DNA from 3 places in the Pantoea sp. X-Soil-MYKO-1289 genome. Region 1 is predicted to be linked to each of the others. Evidence: predicted binding sites of a transcription regulator. Region 1 holds the regulator's gene; each other region holds the start of a gene.
The links. The regulator CRP, encoded in region 1, controls carbon source genes, mostly activating them, when cyclic AMP is high. The targets are predictions, from matches to a motif close to ATGTGANNNNNNTCACAT.
Positions count from the first base shown of each region.

Region 1 (3,278 bases):
CGATTCCGGCACCGCGAAGCGCAGCGAGGCGGCGGCGATCACCAGGCCGGCGAAGGTGCCCAGCGCCCGGTGCTGGATGCGCACCCGCGTGGCGCTGTAACCGTTCTGGCTGACGAACATAATGGTCATCAGGATCCAGTAGGGCTTGGGAATATCGAACAGCATCGCCAGCGCGCTGCCGAACATCAGCATCACGGCGAAGCGTGCCGCGGTGCGCAGCGCGGCGGACTTCAGCGACAGATAGCTGCGCAGCGCCGGCAGCAGCGGCAGGCGGCGCTGGCGATCGGTCATCAGGTCGCGCTGGTAGAGCGGTTTTTGCGTGCGCAGCACGCGCGCGATGCGGCTGAAGTGGTAGTAGCAGAAGTGGCCCACCGGATTATCGGGATGCTGACGGGCGATTTTCTCCAGCGCGCCGAGCGGCTTCTCCATATCGAAACGACTCGGCAACTGATGGTAGAGAATGGCGTCGGCCAGCGCGCGCAGCCGCGCCGAGATAATTTTGGCGTTCCAGCGGATCACCGCTTCGGCGTGGCTGCGCTCTACCAGCTTCTGCACCTCTTCCGGCTGATGCAGGCTGACGGAGATATGCTCCTGCAGGTCGAGCGCCACCTGAAACGCGCGCGTCAGCCGTTTGTGGCTGTTGTCGCGGCTGGCGGAGAGCATATGCATCTGCTGATAGCAGGTGTTGATCAGATCGACCGCTTTCTGCTGGCGCGCCAGCAGCGGCGGCAGCGCTTTTTCCGGGTCGGTAAGCTGGGTCAGCAGGGTATATTTCGCGTCGCAGTAGTCCGCCAGCTCGCGGTAGATCAGGCTCAGGGTTTCGCGCATCGGCTGCTCTTTCCACAGCCAGAACCAGAACCAGTTGAAGAGTCCGTACCAGAGCGTGCCGCCGATATAGAGCAGCGGCGGCACATAGATCGGCAATCGGCCGATCAGGCTCAGGGTAAAGATGGCCGCCACCAGCGTGCCGGAGAGCAGGCGGCCGTGCAGCGGGCTGATTTCGCCGGTGACGCCCAGCAGCAGCGGCAGAGCAAAGAGCACGGCAGGCAGCGGCACCCCTTTCAGGGTTAAGAGCTGGATCAGGAAGCTGCCGAGCGCGAACAGCGAGCCGCCGACGATGAGACGTTTGAAGAAGCGCTTATGGGGCGTATCCAGACCCGCGACGTTGCAGCAGGCGGGAACCAGAGAGAAAAGCAGGCCTTTTTGCAGATCGCCGAACAGCCAGCCGAGCGCCACCGGAATGCAGAGCACCAGCGTCTGCCGCAGGGCATAGTTAACTTCGGGGTGATAGATGATTCGGCGCCACATCACTTCACTAAAAACAGTAACGGCGTGACGGTGACATCACGCCGTGAGTGAGAGGAAATCAGCGGGTGCCGTAAACGACAATGGTTTTGCCGTGTGCGGAAATCAGATTCTGGTCTTCCAACATTTTCAAAATGCGGCCCACGGTTTCACGCGAGCAACCAACGATTTGGCCAATTTCCTGACGAGTAATTTTGATTTGCATGCCGTCGGGATGCGTCATGGCGTCTGGCTGCTTCGCCAGGTTAAGCAGGGTTTGTGCAATACGTCCGGTCACGTCGAGGAAAGCTAAATTGCCCACTTTTTCCGATGTAACCTGCAGACGGCGCGCCATCTGCGAAGAGAGACGCATTAAAATATCCGGATTCACCTGGATAAGCTGACGGAATTTCTTGTAGGAAATTTCCGCTACTTCGCACGCGGTTTTCGCACGTACCCAGGCGCTGCGCTCCTGACCTTCTTCAAACAGGCCAAGCTCGCCGATAAAATCACCCTGATTCAGGTAAGAGAGGATCATCTCTTTGCCCTCTTCATCTTTGATCAGCACCGCAACGGAACCTTTCACGATGTAGTAGAGGGTTTCAGCCTTCTCACCCTGATGAATCAGCGTACTTTTGGATGGATATTTGTGAATATGGCAATGGGACAGGAACCATTCGAGTGTAGGGTCTGTTTGCGGTTTGCCGAGAACCATTCGCTATTATCCTCTGTTGTAATCGTGCCCAAAACGCGGGGAGATGAGTCCCTGCCAGGCGATGAAAGCTTCAAGCGTTTCCCCTAAAGGAGATTATTCGGGCCTTATTTTGCGCCAGGCGCTTGAGATGTCCCGTCTTCGTCCCTATCAGAACGAACTATTTTCAGCACTGTTTGTAGCACAGCTTTTGCCGACTGTCTTCTGTTGTCTCGCTTCAGCAAAGGGGGGATTACTCTGGATTGCTGTTTGCCAGGTGAACGCGTACTCTGGCGGCAAACGGGCTATTCTCGAGGTAGAAACATGCAGGCAAGAGTGAAGTGGGTCGAAGGATTAACCTTTCTCGGCGAGTCGGCGTCGGGACATCAGATCCTGATGGACGGCAACTCCGGCGATAAAGCGCCTAGTCCGATGGAGATGGTGCTGATGGCCGCGGGCGGCTGTAGCGCCATCGACGTGGTCTCTATTTTGCAAAAAGGCCGCAACGATGTGGTGGACTGCGAGGTGAAGCTGACCTCGGAGCGTCGCGAAGAGGCGCCGCGCCTGTTTACCCATATTAATCTGCATTTCGTGGTCACCGGCAAGGCGCTGAGCGATAAAGCGGTCGCGCGCGCGGTGGATCTCTCGGCGGAGAAGTACTGTTCGGTGGCGTTAATGCTGGGCAAAGGCGTAGAGATGACCCATAGCTATGAAGTGGTCGCGCTGTAAAAAAGCGCACTGTACGTAAGGAGCGGGTAGCAAGGCCCGAAGAGCAAAGCGTCCCGCGCCATGGACAAAAACGCCGGGAGCGTTTTTGAACAACGCAACGCGTTGGCCCGTTTACGGGCGCCCCATCAAGGATGAGGGGCGTATACGCGCGGGCCGAGCTGGCAGGGATGCCGTTTTTTGCGTCTTTGCGATCGGGCCTTGCTACCCGCGACCGCGCCAGACCTGGTCAGGCGATCTGTTTGCCTTCCATCAGCCGCTGCACCAGCGGCGCCATAATCAGCTCCATCGCCAGCCCCATCTTGCCGCCCGGCACCACCAGCGTATTGATGTGCGAAATAAATGAGCCCTGCAGCATCGCCAGCAGATAGGGGAAGTCGATATTCTCCAGCCCGCGAAAATGGATCACCACAAAGCTCTCGTCCAGCGACGGAATTTCGCGCGCGGCGAACGGGTTCGAGGTATCGACGGTCGGCACGCGCTGGAAGTTAATGTGGGTGCGCGAGAACTGCGGCGTGATGAAGTTGATGTAATCCTCCATCGAGCGCACCACCGAGTCCATCACCGCCTCGCGCGA
Region 1 covers NZ_AP036004.1:327,583-330,860, forward strand. The annotation lists gene AC6I7Z_RS01490 (YccS/YhfK family putative transporter) at 1-1,308, opposite strand, end outside; gene crp (cAMP-activated global transcriptional regulator CRP) at 1,367-1,999, opposite strand; gene AC6I7Z_RS01500 (OsmC family protein) at 2,300-2,704, shown strand; gene AC6I7Z_RS01505 (phosphoribulokinase) at 2,931-3,278, opposite strand, start outside.

Region 2 (3,278 bases), 3.3 Mb from region 1:
AAGGGTGGCACGATATCGACGTCGGCGACTGCGACGAGTGCGCCTGGCGTATCTACACGCGTCCCGGCGAGCCGGGCAGCGACATTAAAACCATTCAGGTGATGCATAACCTCAGCCATATGCGAGCCGAGATGGTGAGACGCGCGCTGGCGGCGATTATTCCCCTGATTTTGATGATGCCGCTCTCGCTGCTGGTGATCTGGCTGGTGGTGCGCAAGATCACCCGCGATCTGCGCGTCGCCTCGCGCGAAATCGCCGCGCAGGAGACGCTGCATCCCCATCTGGTGTCGCCTGAAGGGCTGCCGGATGAGATCCTGCCGCTGGTCGAAGCCTACAACTCGCTGCTCAACAAGCTGCGCGCCGCCTGGTCGTCGCAGCGCCAGTTCCTGGAGGACGCGGCGCACGAGCTGCGCACGCCGGTCACGGCGGTGACGCTGCAGCTGGAGAATCTGCGCCAGCATATTCAGCCGGGCGAAGCGAGCCGCCAGTTCGATCAGCTGGAAGCGGGCGTGACGCGCACGCGCCATCTGGTGACGCAGCTGCTCAATATTTCGCGCCAGGAAGATAAAACCGTGGTCGCTTCGGTAGAAAACATTGAGCTGGAGGATCTGCTGAAAGAGAGCATCGAGCAGCTGATGGTGGTGGCCGACAAGCGCGGCATCGATATCGGCTTTAACGGCTCGACGCGCTATCGCCTGCAGGCGAGCCGCTCCGAGCTGCGCAGCCTGTTCGATAATCTGATCGGCAACGCCATGCTGCATACCCCGGAAGGCAGCCTGGTGGACGTTTTGCTGCATCGCGTCGGCGATCGCACGGTGGTCGATATCGTCGATAACGGGCCGGGCATGCCGGAGGCGTTTATCGATCGCGCCTTTGACCGCTTTACCCGTTCGCCGACCGTGAAGGCGCAGGGCAGCGGCTTAGGCCTGTCGATCGTGCGCAGCGTGGCGCAGAAGCATCATATCCAGGTTTCCCTCTCCAACTGCCTCAATCCGCAGGGCGCCATCTGCGGTCTGCAGGTTCGCGTCACCCTTCCCTGATTTTCACGTTCGCGCGCGATGCCGACAACGTAAACGGTTGCGGCGTTCCGTTCGCTACGGCTTATTTTCGTGATGAACTTCACACTTTCACGTAAATGCAATGCAACACATTTTGACAAACGTGAGCAAAATCTATTTTCTATCGCCCTGTAACGGTCAGGCTACGCAGGTCAAAAACCGGCTGTAAAAAACGGTTACATCTTCGCCGCCCCACTCTGGGATCGATTTCACTCTGACTGCGTTCCTGCGCGGTCAAAAGCATGTGGTTAACGATAATGAAATTCAAAACCTTGATAGCAGGCGCCTTGCTGGCAACGTCTCTGAGCAGCGGCGCGCAGGCCGCCGAAAGCGATCCGCAATATCTCTCTGACTGGTGGCACCAGAGCGTCAACGTGGTGGGCAGCTATCACACCCGCTTCGGACCGCAGTTCAATAACGATGTCTATCTGGAATATGAAGCCTTCGCGAAAAAAGACTGGTTCGATTTTTACGGCTACCTCGATCTGACCAACTTCTTCGGCATGGGCAACAGCAACGCCAACGGCATTTTCGACCACGGTTCGCCGATGTTCATGGAAATTGAGCCGCGTTTCTCTATCGATAAGCTGACCGGCACCAGCCTGGCCTTCGGTCCGTTCAAAGAGTGGTACTTCGCCAACAACTATATCTACGATATGGGCCGCAACAGCGATAACCGTCAGAACACCTGGTATATGGGTCTCGGCACCGACATCGACACGCACAGCGACGTCGGCCTGTCGCTGAACGTCTATGCCAAATATCAGTGGGAAAACTACGGCGCGGCGAACGAGAACAGCTGGGATGGCTATCGCTTCAAGGTGAAATATATGGTGCCGATTACCACCCTGTGGGGCGGCAACCTGAGCTATATCGGCTTTACCAACTTCGACTGGGGTTCCGATCTGCGCGACAAGTCAGACGCGTCGCGCACCAGCAACTCCATCGCCTCCAGTCATATTCTGTCGCTGGGCTACGACCACTGGCATATTTCCGCCGTGGCGCGTTACTTCCACAACGGCGGCCAGTGGGCGGATGGTCAGGAGCTGAACTTCGGTCGCGGACCGTTTGAAGTGAAATCAACCGGCTGGGGTTACTACCTGGTGGCGGGTTATAACTTCTGATAAAAGCGGGCTACTAACTGCTGCCCGCTTGAAAGCAGTGCTATCGCAGGAGAGCTGGCCCGATCGCAAAGACGCAAAAAACGGCATCCCTGCCAGCTCGGCCTGCGCGGATACGCACCTCATCCCTGAGGTGCGCCCGTTGCCGGGCCAACGCGATGCGTTGTTCAAAAACGCTCCCGGCGTTTTTGTCCATGGCGCAGGACGCTTTGCTCTTCGGGCCAGCTCTCCTGCTTGCAGGCATTTTAGCTGTCTGTAAGTAACCGTTTTGCAGTCGGATCAGCCTCACCGCGTAAACACTTTACTTGCCTGAGACAGACTTATTCCTGCGGCTTCTCAACGTTGATGCGCCACGGAATGCCGAACTTATCGATAAACATCGCGAAGCCGTTCGACCAGAAAGTCTCCTGCCACGGCGTCGTGACCTTGCCGCCCGCCGACAGTTTCTCAAACCAGGCTTTACCCTGTTCGACGTCGGTGGTCGACAGGCTAACCGCGTAACCGGCGTGCTCCGATGCCGGCGGCTTCTCGGTATTGCCATCGCTTAGCATCAGTTCTCCTTCGCCGATACGCAGCTGGGCATGCATAATCTTTTCCGGCGGCAGCGGCGCCGCAGATTGATCGCCAACCTGTTCGCCCTGATCCGGCATATCACCGAACGTCATTTTATGGAGCAGCTCTCCCTCGGTAGCCTGCAGATAAAAGTCGATAGCCTCTTCGCAACGGCCATAGAGAAACAGATAAGGACTGACTTGCATCTTCACCTCTATATTGTCGGTTGGATTTCTTACAGTACCTTACCAGTGTAGACGATCGGCTTTACCCGTTGTTTTTACTGGCAATAACGCCGAAAGAGCTGCGCCATGTAAGCGCTCATCGGCGTCAGCGCCGTCTCCTTTCGCTGGATCAAATAGAAGGTCGCTTTCGGTAAGGGATCGTCCAGATCCAGCGCCACCAGCTGCTGGCCGAGCACCGCATCGTTGATCACATCGACCGACAGAATACTGACAAAGTCGCTCTGCGCCACCAGACTGGTGCAGGCCATAAAGGTCTCGCAGGAGACCACGATTTTGGGTGCCATGCCGCGCTCGGCAAAGAG
Region 2 covers NZ_AP036004.1:3,667,867-3,671,144, forward strand. The annotation lists gene AC6I7Z_RS17500 (sensor histidine kinase) at 1-1,040, shown strand, start outside; gene AC6I7Z_RS17505 (nucleoside-specific channel-forming protein Tsx) at 1,316-2,182, shown strand; gene yjdN (VOC family metalloprotein YjdN) at 2,500-2,937, opposite strand; gene AC6I7Z_RS17515 (LysR family transcriptional regulator) at 3,012-3,278, opposite strand, start outside.
Region 2: the regulator CRP is predicted to act here: its motif matches at 1,108-1,125, upstream of AC6I7Z_RS17505 (nucleoside-specific channel-forming protein Tsx).

Region 3 (3,278 bases), 410 kb from region 1:
AGCGCTTCCAGCTCGGCTGACAGCAGCGGGCCTGCGCAGGCGATCGGCGCGAATTTGCCGACGCCGTGCGTCGAGGCCTGCGCGCGGTGCGCGGTGCCGAAGGCGTCCATCACGAAGACGTCGCACAGCGCGGCATATTTTTTCGACAGCGCTTCGTCGTCTTTCTTCTCGCCTTTGTTAAAGCGAACGTTTTCCAGCACCACCAGCTCGCCCGCGCCGACCTCAACGCCGTCGAGGTAGTCTTTCGCCAGGGTAACGTTAGTACCGTTCAGTTTTTCTTTCAGATAGTTAACAACAGGCAGCAGGGAGAATTCTTCGTTGTATTCACCTTCAGTCGGGCGACCCAGGTGAGAGGTGACCATCACTTTTGCGCCCTGTTTCAACGCCGATTCGATGGTAGGCAGAGAAGCACGGATACGTGCGTCTGACGTCACTTTCCCTTCTTTTACTGGTACGTTGAGATCGGCACGGATCAGAACGCGCTTACCAGCCAGATCCAAATCGGACATCTTAATTACAGACATGGTGAACCCTCTCGTTGATTCTCATAAGTTTTGCCAGGCGCAAACCGCGCCTTACCTGAAACCGCTTGCGGCCATCGCTAACGTCGTGTCGAGCATTCGGTTAGCAAAGCCCCATTCGTTGTCGCACCAGACCAGGGTCTTGATCAGGTGCTGACCGCTGACCCGCGTCTGCGTGCCGTCCACAATGGCACTGTGCGGATCGTGGTTAAAATCTACTGAGACTAACGGTAATTCCGTATAGTCAACTATACCACGAAATGCCCCTTCTGACGCGTTTTGCAGCAGCGCGTTGACCTCGCAGGCCCTTACCGCCTGGCGCACGGAGACGCTGAGATCGATAGCCGTCACGTTGATAGTAGGCACACGCACCGCAATCGCTTCGAAGCGATCGGCGAATTTCGGAAAAATACGGCTAATCCCGGCGGCCAGTTTGGTGTCGACCGGAATAATCGACTGACTGGCGGCGCGCGTGCGGCGCAGGTCGCTGTGATAGGCGTCAATGACCTGCTGATCGTGCATCGCCGAGTGGATGGTGGTTACGGTGCCCGACTCGATGCCGAAGGCGTCGTCCAGCAGCTTGATCACCGGGATAATGCAGTTGGTGGTGCAGGAGGCGTTGGAGACGATGCGGTCAGTTTGTTTAAGAGCCTGTTCGTTCACGCCGAACACCACGGTGGCGTCGAGATCGCTGCCGCCCGGATGGGAGAAAAGCACTTTCTTCGCGCCCGCCTGCAGATGCGCCTCGCCGTCCGCCCGGCTGCCGTAGACGCCGGTGCACTCCAGCACCACGTCGACGTTAAGCTCGCGCCACGGCAGCGCGTCGATAGCGGCGTGATGCAGAATGCGGATGGTATCGTCGCCGACCCACAGCAGATCGCGCTCCTGACGCACGTCAAAGGCGAAGCGGCCGTGGCTGGTGTCGTACTTTAGCAGATGCGCCATGCCGGCCGCCTCCGCCAGTTCGTTAATCGCCACCACCGTGATTTCTGCTCGCCGCCCGGTTTCATAGAGCGCGCGCAGCACGTTGCGTCCGATGCGACCAAATCCATTAATGGCAATGCGAACCGTCATATCACCCCAGCAGTTAAATTCAGTGCAAAATCGGACCGTTAGCCTGAGCCAGACGTTCACGTTTGTACAGGAAATTCTCGCGCTTTTGCAACAGCATGCCGTCGGAAAAAACGCCGTCGCAGCGCGAACTGAAACGGTTCAGCTACAATAAAGAGAAGCGGTAATAATTGGAATGCGTCAGATCAAAACAGAATTTAAAAATCTGACCAGGATCACACTTGCTTCACCACTATGGATAAAAAACGAGCGCCAGACGCGATCCGCTTTAGTAAAGTAACCCTGCTTAGCGCCACCCGGCCGAAGAGCGGCAACGGGCGCTTCCTTACAGCAGACAACCTATGAACTACAACCTGCTTTGGTATCTCTGGTTTATCTGGGCCTCCGCTCTGGCGATCTACCTGCTGAGCTGGAGCGTTACGCTGAAGCTGATGTACCAGCATCGCGGACTGCTGCTGGCAGTCGCGGTTGCGTTTATCGCCAGGGCGGCTTCCAGAGGATTAAGATTAAAGAAGGGAATAACCATGTTTAAACGCAAAGAGAACAGTTTTAACGCCAGCTACACCGATACCCCTACGACGGCAACCACGCCGCCAGTGGACGATCTTGAAGAGAGCGTCTCTGTCGCCACCGTGGTGAAGGCAGCGCCTGGCAACGTCACCACCATCCCGGACACCTGCGCCATCGTCGGCGAGATCACCGCAAAGGGCGATGTCCATATCAGCGGCAGCGTAAGCGGCAAAATCACGGCGGAAAAAACCGTGGTGGTGCAGAAACAGGGACGGGTCGACGGCGAGATCTATGCGCAGCGCACAGAGATCAGCGGCGAGCTGAAAGGGCTGTGTCACAGTAACGAAGTGGCGGTTAATGCCGAAGGGTTTATGGAGGGTACCATCGAGTGCGAATCGCTGTCGGTACATCATCAGGGACGCTTCTACGGCTCTTCCGTTCCCTGGCAACAGGAGACGAAAGAGAGTCTCCTGACCGACGCACCTGCCTCCGCCAGTCAGGCATTTCAACTGCATAAAGCGACGCTGCTGTAGCCGTCGCTTTATCGGGTTCGCCCGCCTGCGCGGGCGAACCCCAGGCACTTACAGTACCGCTTTCGCCTGCGCCACAACGTTGTCAACGGTGAAACCAAACACCTCGAACAGCTTCTCAGCCGGTGCAGATTCGCCGAAGGTGGTCATGCCGACCACCGCGCCGTGCAGGCCGGTATAGCGCTGCCAGTAGTCGGCGATGCCCGCTTCGATAGCGACGCGCGCGCCGATCGCTTTCGGCAGCACCGCTTCGCGGTAGGCAGCATCCTGCTTGTCGAAGGCGTCGGTAGAAGGCATGGAAACCACGCGCGCTTTGATGCCTTCGCTGCTCAGCCTGTCGTAAGCCGCGACCGCCAGCTCAACTTCAGAACCGGTGGCGATCAGGATCACCTCCGGCTGACCGTCGCAATCTTTCAGGATGTAGCCGCCGCGCGCGATGTTCGCCAGCTGCTCAGGCGTACGCTCCTGCTGCGCCAGGTTCTGGCGAGAGAAGATCAGCGCGCTCGGGCCATCTTTGCGCTCGATAGCGTATTTCCACGCCACCGCTGACTCTACCTGGTCGCACGGGCGCCAGGTGCTCATGTTCGGCGTGGTGCGCAGGCTGGCCAGCTGCTCGACCGGCTGGTGCGTCGGGCCATCTTCGCCC
Region 3 covers NZ_AP036004.1:740,444-743,721, reverse strand. The annotation lists gene pgk (phosphoglycerate kinase) at 1-524, opposite strand, end outside; gene epd (erythrose-4-phosphate dehydrogenase) at 576-1,595, opposite strand; gene AC6I7Z_RS03540 (bactofilin family protein) at 1,934-2,635, shown strand; gene tkt (transketolase) at 2,684-3,278, opposite strand, start outside.
Region 3: the regulator CRP is predicted to act here: its motif matches at 1,796-1,813, upstream of epd (erythrose-4-phosphate dehydrogenase).